3 regions of the Lentibacillus songyuanensis genome follow, and region 1 is predicted to be linked to each of the others. Evidence: riboswitches for the same ligand, from Rfam matches in the RefSeq annotation. Region 1 holds a riboswitch; each other region holds the start of a gene.

Region 1 (7,323 bases):
CGCATAATTAAATAATGGTTCAGCAGCGCCATAAAAAACCAGGCCAATGCCCATTCCTGCTGAGAACAACATGGCAATCCATGTCGGTGTAGAAAAATCGGGCCGTTCATGGTCCTTGCCAAGTCGAATTTTTCCGTATGGACTGATCGCAATAATAATGGCAATAATAATCATGACCGACATCAGCAGCATGTAATACCAGCCAAATGATGTCGCAACAAACCCCTTAATGTTTCCAGTTATTTTTTCAAATTGAGATGGAAAGGCAGCGCCAAATATGACGGCCAAGGCTACTAAAACTAATGTTATATAAAATACTTTCGAGACTCTCTTCATGTTCCCCCCTGAGAAGTTTTTGACATAACAATAACAATAACAAAGTCTTAGCCACAGTGCAACGTAACATAGATGGAACCAAATAAATGAACCGCAATTGTATTATCATCAATTAGAATCTTCAATAAATAAAAAGATGCATGAGCAACCAACTTGTGATATGATAAGGGTAATTTAATATGACAACGTACCACAAGGGGAGCGTAAGGCTGAGAGCGAACCAATGAGTTCTGACCCTTTGAACCTGTTAGTTAGTACTAGCGTAGGGATGTGGTGATTAAAATACTTATTGGTAATGATACTGGTTTACAAGAATTCCTGTATCTTTAGCATGCACATTTCATTCACTTATGTCTCCCTTTTGGTTCGTTCAGGAGGAGGCATTTTTTAATATGCGAAAACTTGGCTTGCAAACAATGATTGAAGTGGCGATATTCGCTGCATTTGCTATGGTGCTCGACTTATTGCCGTCATTACACTTTGGACCATCCATTTCGATTTCTTTTGCAATGGTACCCATTTTTATTGTAGCCTTCCGCTGGGGTTTTGCCGCAGCTGCCTCGTCAGGGTTTCTTTGGGGACTGCTGCAGATAGCACTGGGCGAGGCATGGATTTTAACACCGACGCAAGCATTTATTGAGTATTTTATTGCGTTTGCGTGTATTGGATTTGCCGGTTTGTTTAGTAAGCAAGTGAAAGGTAACTTATTGAAGAATTATAAGGGGCGTGCACTGACCTGGATGACCATTGCTGTATTTGCTGGCGGTGCCGCTCGATATTTCTGGCATTTTGTTGCCGGGGTGATTTTTTTCAAGAAATATGCCATTGAAGCGGGTCAGTCACCATATGTGTATTCACTTGTTATGAATGGGATCACGTATCTGGCTGTATCGATTGCCTGTGCGATCGTTTTAGGATTGATTATTTCGAAAGCAGGACAGATCGTTACAAGTGCTAAACGTCTGAACGAACAACACAGAGCAAGTTAGATGAAAAACAGCCAAGCATGATACAAATACTTGGCTGTTTTTATTTGTTTCAGCTCGTTCAAAGAAGTATTTGATGAGATTATTTGTTTTTCGACATTTTTCTATTCGCTGGAATCCAGATGGTGTATACTAGAGTGGAAAATGAATACTGTGTAACAGATTCAGGTGTCTAGCTATTTGACTTAAAATGGAAGTTCGGTGTGAAGCCGACGCGGTCCCGCCACTGTAAATGGTTGTTGCCTTGCGAACCACTGTACATGGACATGTATGGGAAGGGAACGGGTAACAAGAACCATGAGCCAGGAGACTGCCTGATTCTGAAATCCCACGAACCTACGCGGATAGGAAGGGTGTGTTAGCTTGGCGGATCCTGCCGTTTTGTAACGAAACCGGTGATCAACCACTATGGTTAACGTCAGCACCTTTCATAATAGAAGGGTGTTTTTTCGTTGGCTAGAAAATTGTAAATTTTTATGCCTGTGAATAAATGGATGGCAGAGGGGAAGTTCAGCTAAGATCGCGACGTCTTGTCGCAACGCTGAACTGACCTACATCCTGTAGCCCTCCGTCCGGCTCCAGCGCGAAAGCTGTAGTGGCCAACACCCGTCTCCGTACGATAAGTCAACATCGGAGCAGGGGAAGTTCGGTTAAAACCGCCGCTTTGTGCGGCAACACTGAACCACCTTGCTTGGCAGGGCGCAGTCAATACGTCGCTAACCGGGCGCTTTTAGCCTTTGCCCTCACCGTGAAAAACAACTAGGAGGAATGATCATTGAAAAAGATTTATTTGCTTTTATTTTCTGCTATTCTATTCATCGGCATATTAGCCGGTTGTGGAAATTCAGAAGATAACGCTGACAAAAGTAAAGATAAAACAGACAATACCAAAACAGAACAGACAGACGAAGCAAGTTTCCCGGTAACGGTTACGGATGGGAATGGGGATAATGTAACTATTGAGGAAGAACCAGAACGAATTGTATCGGTTATACCAAGCGATACGGAAATTGCCTATGCTTTAGGTCTGGGTGATCAAATCGTCGGTGTATCGGATCACGATGATTATCCAAAAGAGGCAGCGGAGAAAGAAAAGGTTGGCGGGATGGAATTAAATGTTGAAAAAATCCTATCACTTGATCCACAATTAGTCCTTGCCGATCAAAGCAATGACGAGAAAGCACTAAAACAGATTAACGAAGCAGGTATTCCGGTGGTGGTCGTTGCCAGTGGTACTAATTTTGACGAGGTTTACGATGCGATTTCTTTAATCGGTCAGGCAACAGGAGCCCAAGATAAAGCGAAGCAGATAGTTGGCGATATGAAAGAGAAACTGACAGCTCTTGAAGACAAGGCAAAGGCTATCGGTCAGGATGAACAAAAAAAGGTCTACGTGGAAATCTCACCGTCACCGGATATATATACACCGGGAAAAAATACATTTATGGATGAATTGTTATCGATTATTCATGCAGAAAACGCAACTGGCGATCAGGATGGTTGGGTGAAGATTAATGAAGAACAAGCAATTACCAGTAATCCGGATGTGATTATTACGACGTATGGTTCCTATGTAGAAGATCCTGTAGCTGAGGTCGCGAAACGTAGTGGCTGGGAAGATGTTAAGGCGGTAAAAAACAAACAAATTTTTGATATTAATGAAGACCTTGTCAGTCGTCCAGGTCCACGATTGGTTAATGGTGTTGAGGAACTTGGAAAAGTCATTTATCCAGAAGTTTTCGATGACTAAGCGGATCGCAGCATATGGATTATTGGTACTACTACTTATTGTTTCTGTACTGCTGGGCATTTCGATCGGGTCGGTTCATGTACCAGTCACAACTATTGTACAATCGATTTTTTCAGCAATCACACACACATCCATTCCCGATTCCGTTGATCCGATGTATGTAAAAATTGTGATGAATGTACGGCTACCACGTGTGGTGTTATCGGGGATCATCGGTGCATCGCTGGCGATTGCGGGGGCTGCCTTTCAGGGATTATTACGAAATCCACTGGCAGACCCGTATACGCTGGGGGTTTCTTCAGGTGCCAGTGTTGGAGCAGTGCTGACGCTTTTTTTTCATTTATCCTTACCGTTTATCGGGTTGTATACGTTGCCAGTATTGAGCGTTGTTGCATCATTCATAACGATTTTTATGGTGCTTTTTTTTGCCAGACGTGTCGATCGTGGCATGCGAGTGGAAACGATTATCCTGACTGGTGTTATCTTTAGTTCATTTCTTGGTGCACTCATCTCGTTAATGATCGCACTCACAGGAGATGAATTACGACAGATTATTGGCTGGCTGCTTGGAAGTGTGTCCATGCGCGGCTGGGATTATGTCTGGATTATTCTGCCGTTCTTTGTTGTCGGGGCAGGCATATTAATGCTGCATGCTGCAGAACTAAATGCGATGTCCTTTGGTGAAAACCAGGCCAAGCATTTAGGGGTGAACGTGGAACGTAAGAAGTTAAATGTGCTGATAGCTGGCTCTATTTTAACCGGAGCAGCAGTAGCAGTTTCTGGAACAATTGGCTTTGTTGGTCTGGTGATTCCCCATTTTGTCCGCATCGTTTGGGGCCCCGACCATAAACATTTGCTGCCATTATCCATTTTAGCAGGTGCCGGTTTTCTGATTTTGGCTGATTTAGTATCCAGGACAATTATTGCACCGGCTGAATTACCGATTGGTGTGATCACCGCCTTGATTGGTGCGCCGATTTTTGCTGTTATTTTAATCCGCCGGCGGACTTGAATGATGACTTGCCTTAAGAAGGGAAAGAATCTTGTCAAGAAGGAGAAAAGAATCACGCAAGGTCGGGAGAGAGCAACCCGAAGTCGGGAGAGAACCCCATCAAGTCGGCAGAGAACAACCCATATTCTGAAGGTGATTTCCTTCAATCGAAAGCGAAGATCGCCCAAGCTCACTAAAACACACCGTCGTCGAAAGCAATGGCACAATTGGAAAAGGGGTAACAAATACATGATTCACGTTCACAATGTCTCAGGCGGGTATGCAAATAAAACAATCGTACACGATGTTACCTTCCAAGTGAAGGAAGGGGAGTTTTTTGGAATTATTGGGCCGAATGGGAGTGGCAAAACAACCCTTTTGAACATGGTTAGTGGTATATTGCCTGTACAGCAGGGAGAAATTACATTGAGTGGTCGGTTAGTCACGGATTTTTCTGCTAAAGATTTTGCCAGACAGGTAGCTGTTTTACCACAGCATACATCGCAAACGTTTAGTTACACCGTAAAGGAGACGGTTACACTTGGCCGGTATGCCCATCAAAAGGGACTGTTTTCCTCGCTAGCAAAAAAGGATGAACACGTTGTCCATGATGTTATGCAAAAGACCGGTGTTAATGCATATCAGGATGCCTTGCTGGATCAATTATCAGGTGGGGAGAGGCAGCGGGTTTATTTGGCACAGGCATTGGCCCAGCAGCCGAAAGTACTGTTACTGGATGAACCGACTAACCATCTTGATCTGGCTTTCCAGAAGGAGCTGCTTGATTTGCTCAAACAGTGGACGGTAAATAAAGAGCTGACGGTGGTATCCATCTTTCATGATTTAAACCTGGCAAGTATTTATTGTGATCGATTATTACTATTGCACCAAGGCCGGACAAAAATTTGTGATCGTCCGGATGACGTGTTAAAAGCAGCTACCGTCGAAGAAGTTTATCAAACAAAAGTGGAGAAACATCCTCATCCCAAAATTCCTAAGCCACAAATTATGCTTGTACCGGAAAAGCTGGAGACGCAAAAACCATTTCCTATTATCGATGACCGATTATTGCACATAAATGAAGAAGGGCTTTATCTTCAGTCCCCATATCCATTAAAAACGATGTCATCCGGTGTGACGGGTTCAGGAACAGGCTGGTACCAAACGTTTGTCAATCGGCATGTAGACAGAAACCTTCGATGTGATGATTATCAACAAGAAATGATGGGCTACTTAGCATCACGTGGATTTGATCCAAATAAGACGGTTGGGATGAAAACAGCTGCCAGCCCAACCGATGTGGCCTATCAATTCGTATCATCTGATGACTGCTCGGTATTTATCGTGGTGACTGCAGGAAGTGGCAATGCGGTCGATACAGCTCACGTGGGAAATCATGAATTTCATTCGAACCAACCATTTGTAACCATCAATACATGGGTCTTTGTAAATGGTAATCTAACTGACACGGCCTTTATTCAATGTATGATGCTCGCAACGGAAGCAAAGGTCAAGGCATTGCATGAGATTGCTGTGATGGACAATGTGACGGGAACCTCAGCAGACAGCATTCTTATTGCAGGGACACAGCATGGTCCAACACTTACCTATGGCGGATCGATCACATCACTTGGAAGCCTTGTCGGTAAAGGTGTTTATACGTGTATGAAACAAGCGCTTCATCATCACTTGAACGAGAAGAAATCCAATACACGATCTACCAACTAAAAACTTCATCATAGGAGTAGAAAAACCGGGAATCAAGTCGAATTCCCGGTTTTTCTATGATGCCATTAGTCGAAATACTTTTTAGCAGTGGTAGTAATATGCCCTAATAAAATGTAAAAAATTGCAATTTATTTATGTTTAATTGTTAGAATCATCCGTATTTTACAGGTATCGGAAATAATTTAAGGATTTCCCCTCTTTAGATGTACGTTAAATACGCTTAGGCCTGTCAATCCAATTATATGGACGAAAAGGAGATTTTTCTAAATAATGAATCTTTGTTAAAGTTAATGAATACGTATGAGTTAACACAATAAAAGGGGGACTTTTGTAATGCCAAGGGGTTTAAAAAAGTGGATAAGCATGGTGTTATTTTCATTTATTATTATCATTGGGCTGTCGGCTTGCGGCTCAGAAAAAGAAGCGGATGGATCAGAGGATGGATCAGCAGCAGATGAGGGAAGTAATTTGAAAGATGAATATACCGTTGTTAGTGATACATCATTTGTGCCGTTTGAATTTAAAGAAGATGGCGAATATACGGGATTTGATATTGATTTGATCCATGCGATTGCCGATGAGGTTGGTTTTAAAATCAATCTTGAAAACACGAATTTTGATGGAATTATTCCTGGTTTGCAAACCGGTCAGTTTGACATCGCCTTAGCAGGAATCGGTATCACGGATGAACGGGCGAAAAAGATTGATTATAGTGAGCCCTACTATGAATCGGGATTACGAATCGGAGTCGCAGTTGATAATGACGATATTAATGGAATGGATGATTTAGAAGGAAAGACAATTGCCACACGCCTCGGGTCAACCAGTTCAGCGTACATCAAGGAAAATATTGATGGTGCAGAAGCCAAAGAATATGAACAGCTTGATCAAGCCTATTTAGCGGTAGAAAACGGCAGTGTTGATGCGATTCTTTATGATGCACCGAACGTAGCCTATTATATTCAAACTAAAGGCGAAGACAGTTTGAAAATGGTTGGCGATCTGTATGAGGCAGAGAACTATGGTATCGCCTTCTCAAAGGACCAAGATGATCTGGTAAAAGCTGTAGATGAAGCGCTAGCTACCATGAAAGATAATGGAAAGTACGATGAAATCTATGAGAAATGGTTTGGTGAAAGGCCAGAATAATATTTATTGACATATTAAAGGGTGTAACCATCCAATTGTTACACCCTTTTGCACTTTACTAGACTATCGAGAGGTGACAAGATGATAGGAAGATTTGATTGGGCCGGGGTTATCGATTTTTGGCCCGAAATTTTACAAGGTTTATACTATACGCTCCTTATTTCTGTATTGGGTCTGGTCATCGGTTTTATCCTGGGAGCAATTTTTGGACTGGGTCGAATTTCCAAAAATAAGATTATCTATTGGATCGCCAGTATTTATGTCGAGGTTATCCGTGGTACTCCAGTACTGGTTCAAGCAATCTGGATATTTTTTGCACTCCCGCTTATTACTGGGTATACGTTTGAATCTGTAACGGCAGGCGTGATTGTGATCGCATTGAA
Region 2 (7,323 bases), on a different contig from region 1:
TGCCGGAATCCCCCAAGGTGAATAAATAAACGTAACCATATGAAAGCTTTCCGGAGAGTTTGCACAAAAGTCGAAGAAACGTTGACTATCTTGAATGTTTGTTACTGGATCGGGTCGAAAAGCATGGATCATATCAGGGAATTTCATGGCATCACGAATAAAAAAGATTTTTATGTTATTGCCAACTAAATCCCAATTTCCGTCTTCTGTGTAAAATTTCACCGCAAAGCCACGCGGATCGCGAAGTGTTTCCGGGGAATGCTTTCCATGGACAACCGTAGAGAAACGGACAAATACGGGAGTTTGTTTCCCTTTTTCCTGAAAAACCTTGGCTCTTGTATACGTAGAAATCGGTTCCTCACCAACCGATCCGTACGTTTCAAAATAGCCATGCGCCCCAGCTCCTCGTGCATGAACAATGCGTTCCGGAACTTTTTCCCGGTCAAAGTGGCTGATTTTTTCAATAAAGTCATAGTTCTCCAGTGTGGCAGGTCCTCGATTTCCGATCGTACGAATGTTTTGGTTATTGGTAACGGGGTGTCCTTGTCGATTGGTCAATGTGTCTTCAGTTTCAATATTGGTTTGCTGGTTTTGTTGTGATTGATCATCAGGCATTTTTACCATCCTTTTTTATTTTTTAGTTAAACTGCCTTCTTACGTTATCCTTATAAACGAAAATCATCCTCATTTTAAGAGCCTTAAATTATGAGTCAAAAGAACTGTATTTCACAAAGATTGGGGTTAAACTTGCTTCTTTGTAATAGGATGAAGAACAAGGGCGCAAATATCTGGACCAAGGAATGCCGACTAGGTTAAGCCTTGTCGCATAGACGATGAAGTTAGCTGCTTCTTTTTTATTTCGCAATAAGATAAAGGAAACATACTCTTTCAACAGGGATATATCGAGATGTTTTGTGTTTTTTTTAAATGTGTCGTTCTCGCTGATATTGTGCATGTGTTATACTTAATATAGAGGAGCATATACTTTATAATAATTTGTTTATGAGTCGATTAAGGTTTCCCACTTGCCCCGATATGAATTGAGAAAATATGTGTGATGTCTAGAAATAATATCTTAGAAAGGATGAAAGAAATGATAGCAACGATTATTATCATTGCCATTGTGGTCATCATTTTATTGTTTACCATCGTTTCCTATAACGGTTTGATCAAATACCGAAATTGGGTACAAGAGGCGTGGAGCCAAATTGATGTGCAATTAAAACGGCGTCACGACCTTATTCCCAACCTTGTCAACACTGTTAAGGGATACGCTAAACATGAGAAAGAAACATTGGAAAAAGTAGTACAGGCACGAAGTCAACTAGTGAATGGTACACCACAGGAGCGAATTGACGCAGATAACCAAATTCAGGGAGCGCTTAAATCGATTTTTGCGTTATCCGAATCTTATCCTGATTTAAAAGCAAACCAGAATTTCCTTAACCTGCAGGAAGAGCTGACGACGACGGAAAATAAAGTAGCTTATTCACGGCAGCTATACAATAAAACGGTCGCTGATTACAATATTAAGCGTGAATCCTTCCCGACCAATATATTAGCAGGGATGTTTAACTTTCACAGGGAAGAACAGCTATCCATTCCGGAAGCAGATCGTGAAGTACCTAATGTAACGTTTTAATGGGGGAAAATGATGCTCTATAAACAAATTTTACAAAATAAGAGAAAAACGATTCTGCTTATTACGGTGTTCAGTGTGCTTGTATTAGCGATTGGCTGGGCGATCGGATATTTATTTAATAATGATTTCTGGTCAGGAATAATCATTGCGGCAATCATTCTAGCATTCTACGTACCAGTTACGTATTTTTCCGCCACGTCACAGGTATTAACAATGTCTGGTGCGCAAGAAATAAAACGTGAAGATAATCCAATGCTGTTTGATGTGGTGGAAGAATTATCAGTGGCCGCTAGAATTCCAATGCCTAAAGTATATGTTGTGAATGACCCGGCGCCAAATGCATTTGCCACAGGAATCAAACCGGAAAAAGGTGCTGTGGCGTTTACAACAGGTTTGCTTGAGAGATTAAATCGGGAGGAACTTTCCGGAGTAGCAGCGCATGAAATCTCGCATATTCGCAATTACGACATCCGCTTAATGACAATTTGTATTGCGCTGGTTGGCGTCATTGTTTTGATTGCTCATTTTGGGTCACGTATGTTGTTTTTCAGTGGGGGCAGACGAAGTGGGAATAAGAAATCCAATCCAGCTTTAATGATCATTGCCCTTGTATTCGTTATTCTGGCACCGATCGCCGCGCAATTTGTCCAACTGGCGGTATCCAGAAATCGGGAGTACCTGGCCGATGCCTCCGCAGTTGAACTAACCCGTAATCCAACTGGACTAATCCATGCGCTACAGAAAATAAGTCAAGATTCACGAGATGTTAAAAATGCGAAAGAGGCTACGGCATCCATGTATATTTCGCGTCCACTGGGAAGTAAACGTAAAAAACGTGGTAGCTTATGGGCGACACATCCACCGATGGAGAGTCGTATTGAACGTTTGGAAAATATGTAACATAAAGGAGTCTCCTGTATATCACGGGAGACTTTTTTAAAAGGTTTGATAAGCATTGATTATTATTAACAGGACAGTTACCCCCTGAATAGCATGGATATAGAAATGAACATTGGAGGAAAAGAAAATGCAAATTCATGTTGTTAGGCGGGGGGAAACGTTATGGCAAATCGTCCAGCGCTATGGATCAAACCTTAATCAAATGGTATTGGTTAATCAGCTGGATGATCCGAATACATTAGTGGTCGGCCAAACATTGGTTGTTCCAAATCCAAACCGTGAGTATGTTGTTCAGCCTGGTGATCAATTAGGCTCGATTGCAAGTCGTTATGGGGTGTCGGTTCAAGAACTGGCAGCCGCGAATAATATTACAGATCCCTCAATACTTTATGTTGGGGAAATGCTTGTTATTCCATACGTGCAATATGTGATTCAATCAGGTGATACACTAGGCTCGATTGCGAGTCGTCATGATGTAACGATAAATCTACTCATGAAAGCGAACCAATTAACAGAGTCATCCGTATTGCATCCGGGTCAACGGCTGAGGATTCCGGTAGGCGCCCGGCCAATAATGGAGATTAATGCGTACAGTACGCATATCAATCAACAAGGAAAGGATGAAGTGCTTGTTCTGGGAAGGAATTTCACCTATCTTTCCCCATTTATGTATAGTGTAAAGTCAGATGGGACCATCACAAGCATGCAGGAGACGGGTTTGCTGGAAGCAGCCAGAGCCCATCAAGTGGCTCCTCTACTGGTATTAACGAACTTCTCAGGTGGGAACTTCAATTCCGATTTGGCTGCAACCATTTTCCGGAATCCAAATCTGCAGGAAACATTGATCACCAATTTACTGAAAAAAATTCAATCGAAGGGATATGCAGGGGTTAATTTTGACTTTGAATATGTTTACCCGGAGGATCGGGATAATTATACCGCTTTTTTACGACGCGTTGTCGCTCGGTTTCATCCTGAAGGATTGCTTGTATCGACAGCGTTAGCCCCTAAGGTTAAGGAAGAACAGCAGGGATTGCTTTACGAAGCGCACGATTATGGTGCCCATGGAAAAATAGTAGATTTCGTTATACTTATGACCTATGAATGGGGTTGGGCAGGTGGCGAACCGTGGGCTATTGCACCGATTAATATGGTCCGGGAGGTGTTGGACTACGCTGTTACGGTCATTCCGCGTAACAAAATCATGATGGGGATCCCGTTATATGGCCGTGATTGGAAGATCCCATGGCAACAAGGAACAACAGCTCGAACGGTCAGTCCATACGAGGCTGTTCAATTGGCCGGCCAATATGGTGCAGAAATTCAATATAATACAACGTATCAGGCTCCATTTTTCCGGTACACGGATAACAATGGCCAGCAGCATGAAGTATGGTTCGAGGATGCTCGAAGTATGCAGGCAAAGTATGATGTAATGAAAGCGTATGGGTTACGAGGCGGTAGTTACTGGGTACTGGGAAACCAGTTCCCGCAAAATTGGGCAGTATTAGAAGATAATTTTGTGGTCCGGAAGCTTTAACTGCAACATTCGACGAAGACACTTCTATAAAAAAAGGGTGTCTTATTTTTCATCTAAAAAATTGACGTCTTCATAGCATAACATGGTATACTGAATGAAATGGAATATATTGCTTTATGGTGACTTGTATAAGTTGAAAAGGGAAGCTGATGAAAATTCAGCGCGGTCCCGTCACTGTGATGAGGAGAATCTTTTTAAACCACTGTTTTTTAATGGGAAGGAAAAAGATTTGATGATCCAAAGCCAGGAGACCTGCCATAGGGAAGAGCATTTTTAACCTACGGGAAATAGGAGAATGTTACGAGATAATGCGATTTTTATATAATGAACGCTTATCTTTGTGCTGCGTTTAACATCTTCTTAGTAGAAGGTGTTTTTTATTTTAGGAGGAACAAATAATATGAAACAAATAGCGATTGGGGATTCCAAGACGATTCAGACGCGATTGGTACTTCCCCCTGATACCAATCACCTAAATACAATATTTGGTGGAAAAATATTAGCGTATATTGATGAATTAGCAGCATTAACCGCAATGAAACATGCAAATAGTGTAGTGGTGACAGCTTCTATTGATTCTGTTGATTTTCTGTCACCAGCTAAGGCGGGAGATTCATTAATATTAGAAGCAATGGTAACTTATACGGGAACCAGCTCTATGGAGGTTTATGTCAAGGTGCATGCTCATGATCTGATCAAGGATGAACGACGGTTAACAACGGAATCGTTTTTGACAATGGTTGCAGTCGATGAAAAGGGAGAACCAATTCCAGTACCAAGTGTTTTTCCCGAAACAGAGGAAGAGGGACAATTATTTCGATCCACTCCTTCAAGAAAGGAACATCGCAAGCATCGGGCAGCTATTCGTTAGGATGTGTTTTTTTGCTTGTTTGGAAAAGATTGCTTGCTTGATCAAAGTTTTGGTTCGTTTACTTGAAAAAATAGCGGTCGGTTACCTGTTTTGTTCGATGATGACTTTAAACGTTTCTCTGAATTTTTTCTCATCTTCTGCTGTAAAAGCTTTTGGCCCCTTTGTTCGTTTGCCGCTTTTTCTAGCCATGGCACTAGCGTAGCGGGTTTGTAGGAGTTGGTCAATGTTTTCATTAGTATAAACAAATCCTTTATGATGGAGGACAAGACAGCCCTTTGCCAGTCCGAGTGAAGCTAGTCCATAATCTTGGGTGACGATAATGTCGCCGCTTCTCGCTAACCGCATAATCCGGTAATCGGCTGCATCGGCTCCAGTATCCACGTAAATTGTTTCCACTCCTTGTGGTTGTTCGCTGTTGGAAAAATGGGCAAAGCTTTTTACAAGTACAACAGGGATCTGGTTGTCTTTGGCAATAGAAATGATGGAATCCTTAACAGGACAGGCATCTGCGTCTACGTACACGTTCATGTTTTTTCCACTCCTGTTCAGTAAGACAAAAGAAATAGTGGGTAGTTTGTATAAAACCAACTTGTTGACATGTTTATCATATAAAGGGTATGATATGACTATAATAGTGGTGAGGAAGGGGATTACCCCCTAACCTCTGGTGTTTTTGGAATCCTTATCCGGTTGGCACGGAGAAGGATTCTTTTCTTTTCGACTATATAAGTCTCGGTACGTTGTTACTATCGCACCAATAGCTGATGCAATAAGACTTATGATAGCCGTCAGAAGTAAAATCTTATCCACTTTTACACCCCCTTTCATTAAGGGGTAGGGCATATCATACCCTGCTTATTAATCTAATGTATTTTATTAGCGAAATCAATGGAAATGTATTGTGAATAATGAAAAAGGTATAGCAACCATAAACATATATGCTGATGCGAGGTGGAAGTGTGATGCGATTAGAACGGCCGTCGTTAAAATGGAAACAGGAACATGAAAGCTATGTAAAAGAATGGGGGCCTGAACGAATGGTTCCCAGTAGCTTTAATTTGTCTGGCTATGATACATATGGGGCATATTTAGAGGCGTTAGCGGCAAGGGAAAGTGGTGCTGGAAAATGGCTGCCAAGTACGAATTATTTTTTGATTGATGACCATGAACGAATGGTTGCAATGGTCGATATTCGTCACGAACTTAATGAATTTCTTTACAATGTGGGTGGTCATATTGGATATAGTACACGTCCATCCGAACGAAACAAGGGCTATGCAACATTCATTCTGAAAGAGGCATTGAAAAAGTGCCGGGAATTAGGTATTGATCGCGTGTTGGTAACATGTGATGAAGACAATGTTGGATCGGCCAAAGTTATTATCAATAATGGCGGTATAGAAGACGCATCTTATCAGGATACAGATGGAACGGTAAAACGTAGATTTTGGATTGAAACTGAGGGATAAAAAATGGAAAAGACAATAGTAATCGAAAACATGCTTGCATCCGATTGGGAGCAGGTTCGACATATCTATGTGGAAGGTATTCATACCGGTAATGCCACGTTCGATACAGAAGCGCCGTCATGGCAGGAATGGGACCAGAACCATTTATCCCGCCTTAACGGACAGTAAGGCCACCACTTCAAGATTTTGAGATGAAACTAAAAAAGATAAGTGGGGGTCAACTGCCCGTAAAGGTCCGATTCTGTTCAACTAACATTCAGTGGGGGAGAAAGGGCAGGCTAAAACCGTCACGTCCTTATACCTTTGCCTGCACTAGCACGTCATGTGCGTCGAAACCCCCCCACTGAATGAAGTTTCACTTTATCAAATTGCCGGCTAGTTGTACGTGATGGTGACGAGATTATTGGTTGGGCTGCATTAAGTCCTGTGTCCAATCGGCGTGCCTATGCCGGGGTGGCTGAAGCGAGTATTTATATTAGCCGAAAGTCTGCAGGTCAAGGTATCGGGAACAGACTATTAAAAGCATTGATCGAAGCGAGTGAAGCAAACGGATACTGGACATTGCAGGCAGGGATTTTTCCCGAAAACAAGGCTAGTATGCAACTGCATGCGAAGTTCGGTTTTCAACATATTGGAAATCGTGAGCGAATTGGCAAGCTTAATGGAGTATGGCGGGATGTAGCTATCTTAGAACGAAGAAGCAGTATTATAGGTGTAGATTAATCAAGACGGGAAACCAAACAAGGCTCCCCGTCTTTTCATTTTAGGTTATGATACCATTGTTCAGCAGCTTCCACTTCTTCAAAGATTAATTGATGCCCTTTGTTGCTCCAATAGATGTCAACGGAAGCATTTGCGGTCTCAAGCAAGGAATAAAGCTCTTTGGATTCTTCTGATGAAC
Region 3 (7,323 bases), on a different contig from region 1:
AAGTTGTTCTAAAGGAATCTGAACAACCATTGGCAACGGAACATTAAAAACATTAAAGATAATCCCCAAAAGCAATGCATGAATAATTGGCAGCCTAAGGAGTGATTTCAATATATCCATGACTGTTTTTGAGGCAGAAATTAAGTTATATAACCCATATGTATAGGTAAGCAAGTTTTGAAAGACAAGCATAATAATTTGTACGGATACGCCTAATGGATTTGCGCTGAAAATAAGCTGACTGACCGGCAGCCCGTAGTTGCCGGAATTCATTAGGGAAATACTATTTTTTAAAGCGGTGCGCTCTTCTCCTTCAAGCCTTAATGACTTTGCCAAAACCACGCTTAAAAGTATTAAACTGGTAGAAAAAAACAACAAATAAAACAACAGCTTCCCCAGTAAGCGATAATCAAATTCAGCTTGGTAAATATTTAAAAAAACAGCTGCAGGCATGAAACAGTAGGTAATAAGTTTCGCAATTGGTCGCAGCTGAAAGCGGAACTTTTTTTGTAACAATGCCCCAACGAACAGTAATATTAAAATGGGTAAAATGACTTCCAAAAAGACCAGACTGATATAACTCATATAGGACCTCATTTCCCTCGAAAGATAACGATTGGTAAATCCTGCAAATCAATTAACCACTTTTCTCCCGCTAAAATGGTATCAATACAGACCTTTTAGATTTGATAAATATTTACAATCTATCTTTATTGTATAAGATCAACTACCATTAAACAAATCAATAATTATTATTAGAAGTGATAATTATTAGTTATATATCTAGCAGAATGGAAGCTCGATGAAGGGGATCAAGTAGATTTTATTGAGGAAGGCTGGAAACAGGCAGACTTAACATATACGTCAGCTGATTTTCTTCGTTATTTTACATAATGCAGCCATTCGATTAAGAAAGAATAATATATAATCACGCCTCGTTTCAGAAGTCATCAAGCCCTCCCGAAACGAATCATGCAGAAATAATCCAGCATGAACGCTATCATGCTGGATCCATAGTACATCCCCATTATTTAAAGCTATCAAGATCACACTAGCTCTGGTTGTCGGCTGGCTTTCTCCAGCAAACAATCAACAAACCTGTCACACTTATTCACATCATCAGATTGTGGCCGTAATTCCACCTTCATCGTCACCGCCAAATCTGACTGAACATACAACATATCGCGAAATTCATCTACCGCTCCGCAAAAGTGGGGAAAGAAGCTATCGCCTGAACCAAATACTGCAGTTGGTATACTATCCATATCTGCACTTTCCAGTTCCTCATACAAAGCGAGCATCTCACCAGGGATACTGCCGTTTGCCCACGTATATGTGCCGATCACCAGTCCATCATACTGCGAAATCCGCTCCATTGGAAAATCCTTCAATGGAAACAATTCCACATATACGGATCGTTCTTGAAACTTTGCCTTCATAATTTCCGCCAATTCTTCCGTATTACCAGTCACCGACGTATAAACAATTGCAATTCGCATTCCATCATCACCTACAATTCCTCAAAGCCATTGGACTGGGTTACTTTAGAATACGTCCGCGCTTTTTGTTCAAAGAAGTCCGATTTTGTTTCATTAATCATTTCATCACTAAAGACGTGAATCCATGGCATGGGATTTTCTCGTTCCACATAAAGATTCTTCAAACCGATTTGACGCAGCCGTTTATTGGCCAGATACTCCACGTACTGGTCAAATTCCTCCAAATCAATCCCATCAATAGCAGCCAAAATGTAATGTGCCCACTCTTTTTCCAGTTCGGTCGCCTGCGAAATAGCCTGGTAAATATAATCAATATTCGCATCCGTATTGAGTTCCTTATTTTCTGCCAGCAGTATTCGAATTAACTGGGTAATAAAATAAGCATGCTGCATCTCATCACGTTGAATATAGCTGATCATCGTACTCGTTTTCAACATTTTTTGTTGGCGTGCCAAATTATAGAAGAAGGCAAATCCAGCATAGAAGTAGATTCCTTCTAAATTAACCGAGTTAACACCAAGCTTGAATAAATTCTCCGGTGTTGGATTAAATCGAAACTCGTCATATACATCGAGAATCAACTGGTTACGTTTCATAATAACAGGATCGCTTTTCGCCTGATTAAAGCGGCTATTCTGTTCGCGTAATGGCACCAATGAACTAAGAATATACGAATATGACTCATTGTGTACCGCCTCTTGCTGCGAAATCACAGCAAAAATCGCTTTAAAACTGGAATCCGTCACATAGTCCATCGCCTGATTCATGGTCGGCGTCTGCAAGCTGTCAAGCATGGCAAGCTGTGTATTCACCCGTAAGAAAACGTCCTGCTCCGTTTCGCTTAACAAGTCCCACTGTTTGATGTCATCCTGCATATTAATTTCCTGCGCCTTCCAAAAGTTTGACAACAACGCCTGATATAGATCATACATTTGTGGATAAGCAATATCGTTCCAGTTTAATAGTCCGGAAGATTTCCCGTTGATAATACCCGTTGACTTATTCGGATACTCTGGGTTCAATAAATTAATACGTTTGATTGGTGTATTGACTGACATTTGATAAAACCTCCCTTGGGGACAGCCGAGGCTGCTGAAAAAGTGAAATCGATTCGTTTTGAAAACCTCTGCATCTCGCACGTTTCAAAACCGCTGTCGCACGTTTCGGGCTTGTTCCCGCACGTTTCAGGTCCGCTCTCGCACGTTTCGGGCTTATTCCCGCACGTTTCGAACTTGTTCTCGCACGTTTCAGGTCCGCTCCCGCACGTTTCAGCCCGTTTTCTTGCAAACGATTAGAAAAGGTACTTTTCAGCGATCTCGGACAGACCCCCTATTATTCTTTATCTTTAACATCCACTCACTAACTATGGCACGCTTCACATTCCTCAATCTCCGCTTGAGACGTGCTTCTGACATAATACGTGGTTTTTAGACCCTGTTTCCATGCTTCTACATGCAAGTTCAATAATTCCTTCGCTTTAATATCATGCCTTACGTATAGATTAAAGCTGATTGCCTGATCCACATGACGCTGACGGGCTGCATTCTGCCTGATACTCCACAGCTGATCCAGTTCATGTCTGGAACGGCGATAGTAATTATATGTCTCATGGTCAAGATCTGGTGCCGTTACTTTAAACTTAAAGTTCTTCTTTTCCTCCGCATATTCGACCGCATAGATTGGATCAATGCCATCCGTTGAACCGCCAATTTTTGCCGTCGACGAATTGGGGGCTACCGCCATCAGCCAACCGTTACGAATTCCATGTTCGCAAATCTCCTCCTGCAGTGCTTTCCAAGCTGCGGAATCATATCCTTTACGAGCAAAATAAGCACCCGTTTCCCATTCCGATCCAGTGAATTCCTTGTACGCCCCTTTTTCTTTCGCCAGTTCCATTGACGCTTTGATCGCATAATAAGCAATCGTTTCGTAAAGTTGGTCGGCATAGTCAACAGCCTGTTCCGATTCCCAATGGATGCCAGTCTGTGCTAACAAGTGATGCCAGCCAAACGTACCAAGTCCTACAGCGCGGTACTTCCGATTGGTTATCTGTGCCTGCCCTACCTTGATCGTATTCAAGTCGATCACATTATCGAGCATCTGCATTTGGATCGATACCAAACGCTCAATCACGTCATCCGCTACCGCACGCGGAAGATTGATCGATGATAGATTACAGACGACAAAATCACCTGGTTTACGTACCATTACAATGTTGCCATCCGCATCCTCATATTCATTTGTAATCGTTGTTGCCGACATATTTTGCATAATCTCGGTGCATAAGTTACTGCAATAAATCGACGTTAGTCCCTGACCGCGAACATGTTTATTCGGATTTTGGCGATTTGCCTCATCCCGATAGAACATATACGGGGTTCCCGTTTCCAGCTGTCCCACCATGATCCGCGCCATAATATCCATCGCCCGATATGTTTTGCGCGGCAGCAATGGATGATTAACCGCCTCTTCGTACTTTTCGGTAAAATAGGCACGATCCGTTTCATCGTAAAAATCTTCTAACCCAAGCGCTCTGCCAGACGCATCCTTCCAGCCCATGATTTGCTTGACCTGATGCGGACAAAATGTGTGCCATTCCCCTATGCTTCGGCCATTTTCGTCGACTTCCTGCAATTTCTTCATAAATAAGTCAGGAATGGCCACGCCGGTAAAAATATCGTGTGCTTTTCGACGTTCATCGCCATTATTTGTTTTTAGATCAAGAAAACCGTTCATGATATCTTTATGAAACACATCCAAGTAAATGGCTACCGCGCCCTGTCGTTGACCAAGCTGATCTACGCTGACCGCAGTATCGTTCAATAAGCGGATCCATGGCACAACCCCTGATGAGTTTCCTTTAAACTTCTTAATATCCGAACCCAATGCACGAACTTTTCCGTAATAAATACCAATTCCGCCGCCATCCTTACTAAGTCTGGCAATATCCCAGTTATTCAAATAAATCCCATCAAGTGAATCCTCCACCGTATCGATAAAACAGGATGATAGCTGGCCAAAGCTTTTTCCTGCATTGGCAAGGGTTGGTGTAGCAACGGTCATATACAAATTGCTCATTGCCCAGTACGCTTCCTTCACCAATTCAAGTCGTTTCTCTTTTGCCTCGTTCTTCATTAGTGTCATAGCAATAATCATGAACCGTTCCTGGGGCAGTTCATATACTTGATGGTCGTGATCACGTGTTATGTATCGATCGGCAAGCAGGAAGAGACCAATATAATTAAACAGCTTGTCCCGCTGGGGATCGATTGCTGAAGCAAAGGACATGATTTCATCTCTGTCATATACATCCAGCAGATCCGTTGCATAAATACCTTTATCCGTAAGTGTTTGGATTAATTGATAAAAATCCCCATATTTTTGATCCGCATGATACCCGCGATTTGCGGCTGCTTGCTGGTACAATTCATTTAAATACATATGGGCTGCGACAAACGTCCACCCTGGCTGGTCCATAGCGATGTGATTTAACGCGTAAAACAGTGCATGATTGTTTGCTTCCTCTTTGGAAGTATCCATTGTAGCTAATTGCTGAATAATCCCTTCTGCTTGTAAATTATACTTCTGTGCTGCATCCTTAATAACATCAATTATTCCATCTACCGTAGTATCCATCTGTGTTTCCATTGTTTCTTCCTCCCTTAACGCTTCGGGAAATTAAAAAATCCACACCTGTGAATGGAGTGGATTGAAACAACAATGCCAAGTTATTCCATAAAAGGAATAGGAAATGCTAAAATCATTTCCTTTCTAATTGCTGGTCGGCACGATTATTTCATTTTCTCCATCCCCGAAGAAATTGAAATTTTATTTAGACATGTATTCAAATGTCACCAATGGGCATTCGAACAACTACGAAAGACTGGTCTCCTGACTTATGCTTCATCCTAAACCTGAGCCCTTCCTGTTTGAAAATCACAGTGGTTCTGCTCAGTTCGTCAGCACTTACAGTTGCGGGGGCAGCCCTGGATTTGCACCAGGTTCCCAATTAAGCTAATTCGCATCTTTTGTGTCAAATACTATATATAGTTTTTACCTGCAAACATTTACACAAGATATTGTATTACCTACTATTACCTATCCTAAATTAAATTTGTGCGTTTGGCAATAGGTTTCGTAAAAATCTTTCGGAAAAACGTGGATAAAGAAAAAACTGTCCACGTCAGCAGACAGCTTTTTCTATTTCTTAACAAGCTTGGAGCTCCCCCATTAAAGGAAGTTACACTTTATCATCTATTTATCTGCATGTGAAGCGTTTTTTCGATCCCATAATTCAACACCGCTGTCATCCTCTAATGTATCACGGTAAAATACCGGATCCTTTCCGGCCTTGCGCTGCTCGCGGTAATCGTTTAGAACGCGGTTGGCAATCTTGAACAGTCTGGCAATGGCGTATAGGTTTACTAAAGCCATAATAGACATGGTCAGATCAGCAAGTGCCCAAACAAGATCAAACGATGCGATGGCTCCAAAAGCAACCATCAACAGAACCGCAATACGGTAAATAAATAACCCTACTTTGCTGTCTTTGATATACCCAATGTTGTTTTCCCCGTAATAATAATTTCCAAGAATCGAACTGTAGGCAAATAGGAAGATGGCTATGCCAATAAAGACCGCCGCCCACTCCCCGACATGCGCCTGAACAGCATTCTGGGTGATTTGAATTCCGTCGAGCTTGCTTCCCTCATAGCCGCCAGCGGTAATAATAATAAGCGCAGTGGCACTACAAATTAAAATCGTATCAAAAAACACGCCCAAAGCCTGAATTAAACCTTGCTTGGCTGGGTGGGAGACCTCAGCTGTTGCTGCTGCATTTGGCGCACTACCCATACCAGCTTCGTTCGAGAATAATCCACGTTTAATTCCCATCATAATGGCAGCACCAAATCCACCACCAGCTATTTGCCGAATCCCGAATGCGTTTTCCACAATGACTGCAATCATGTTTGGAATCGCTGTTATATTAACGACTAATATATAAATAGCAAGGATAATATAAAGAACAGCCATCACCGGAACAATGATTTGGGTAACGTTGGCGATGCTCTTTAATCCGCCAAAAATTACAATCGCTGTCAATAACGCCAATATTATTGCCATTAGCTTACTATCAAAGTGAAACTCATTGGAAAAAGCCAGACCAATCGTATTCGACTGGACCGAATTAAACACCAGACCATAGGTAAATGTAATAATAATAGCAAAGGCAATAGCAAGTCCGCGGTTTTTGAGCCCCTTTTCGATGTAATAGGCTGGACCGCCGCGATATTGATCCGCCTCGGGTACTTTATAAACTTGAGCCAGCGTACTTTCCACAAAGGCAGACGCTGATCCCAATAACGCAATGATCCACATCCAAAACACGGCCCCTGGTCCACCCGCTGCTACTGCGGAGGCTACACCGGCAAGATTTCCTGTTCCAACTCGTGAAGCTGCACTAATCGCAAATGCCTGAAATGAAGAAGTCCCTTTTTTACCCTTCGCACTAACCGCCCGTTTATCAAAAATAACCCGGAACATTTCAGGAAACATTTTAAATTGAACAAAGTTTGTCTTTACTGTAAACCATAGCCCTAACCCAAGTAAGACGACAATTAGAACATACGTCAAAAAGTTATCGTTCACATTCTTTACTAACGCTTCAATGAAGTCCATGTAAAATTGATTCTCCCTTCAAACATATGAAAACCCCTTTTATTAGATATTGGCCAAAAAGTCTCTAAATAATAGGCCGCAATCTGCAGTACGTCGTTGGTTTTTATTCTGATACCTTTTGAAACTTGATCATCCCAAGCATCTT

Evidence for each region. Region 1 has a riboswitch for cobalamin ahead of WMZ97_RS05530 (ABC transporter substrate-binding protein). Riboswitches for the same ligand answer to the same signal wherever they lie in the genome.
Region 2: it holds a riboswitch for cobalamin, as region 1 does, so the genes downstream of both, WMZ97_RS08295 (acyl-CoA thioesterase) here and WMZ97_RS05530 (ABC transporter substrate-binding protein) in region 1, are expected to answer to the same signal.
Region 3: it holds a riboswitch for cobalamin, as region 1 does, so the genes downstream of both, WMZ97_RS05645 (ribonucleoside-diphosphate reductase subunit alpha) here and WMZ97_RS05530 (ABC transporter substrate-binding protein) in region 1, are expected to answer to the same signal.

What each region holds. Positions count from the first base shown of each region.
Region 1 covers NZ_JBCLVH010000003.1:308,440-315,762, reverse strand. Annotated here, with positions in the region: gene WMZ97_RS05540 (glycine betaine uptake BCCT transporter) at 1-336, opposite strand, end outside; TPP riboswitch at 522-622, shown strand; gene thiT (energy-coupled thiamine transporter ThiT) at 729-1,325, shown strand; cobalamin riboswitch at 1,472-1,654, shown strand; gene WMZ97_RS05530 (ABC transporter substrate-binding protein) at 2,098-3,072, shown strand; gene WMZ97_RS05525 (FecCD family ABC transporter permease) at 3,065-4,084, shown strand; gene WMZ97_RS05520 (adenosylcobinamide amidohydrolase) at 4,313-5,791, shown strand; gene WMZ97_RS05515 (transporter substrate-binding domain-containing protein) at 6,125-6,940, shown strand; gene WMZ97_RS05510 (amino acid ABC transporter permease) at 7,022-7,323, shown strand, end outside.
Region 2 covers NZ_JBCLVH010000006.1:114,718-122,040, forward strand. Annotated here, with positions in the region: gene WMZ97_RS08275 (catalase) at 1-615, opposite strand, end outside; gene WMZ97_RS08280 (LemA family protein) at 1,094-1,642, shown strand; gene htpX (zinc metalloprotease HtpX) at 1,655-2,542, shown strand; gene WMZ97_RS08290 (LysM peptidoglycan-binding domain-containing protein) at 2,670-4,082, shown strand; cobalamin riboswitch at 4,183-4,356, shown strand; gene WMZ97_RS08295 (acyl-CoA thioesterase) at 4,483-4,953, shown strand; gene WMZ97_RS08300 (YaiI/YqxD family protein) at 5,035-5,481, opposite strand; gene WMZ97_RS08305 (GNAT family N-acetyltransferase) at 5,916-6,422, shown strand; gene WMZ97_RS08310 (GNAT family N-acetyltransferase) at 6,426-6,590, shown strand; partial or broken gene WMZ97_RS08315 (N-acetyltransferase family protein) at 6,804-7,145, shown strand; gene WMZ97_RS08320 (alpha/beta hydrolase) at 7,181-7,323, opposite strand, start outside.
Region 3 covers NZ_JBCLVH010000004.1:2,536-9,858, reverse strand. Annotated here, with positions in the region: gene WMZ97_RS05665 (AEC family transporter) at 1-585, opposite strand, end outside; gene WMZ97_RS05660 (flavodoxin domain-containing protein) at 1,047-1,499, opposite strand; gene WMZ97_RS05655 (ribonucleotide-diphosphate reductase subunit beta) at 1,511-2,557, opposite strand; gene WMZ97_RS05650 (hypothetical protein) at 2,526-2,786, opposite strand; gene WMZ97_RS05645 (ribonucleoside-diphosphate reductase subunit alpha) at 2,859-5,147, opposite strand; cobalamin riboswitch at 5,364-5,543, opposite strand; gene WMZ97_RS05640 (alanine/glycine:cation symporter family protein) at 5,754-7,178, opposite strand.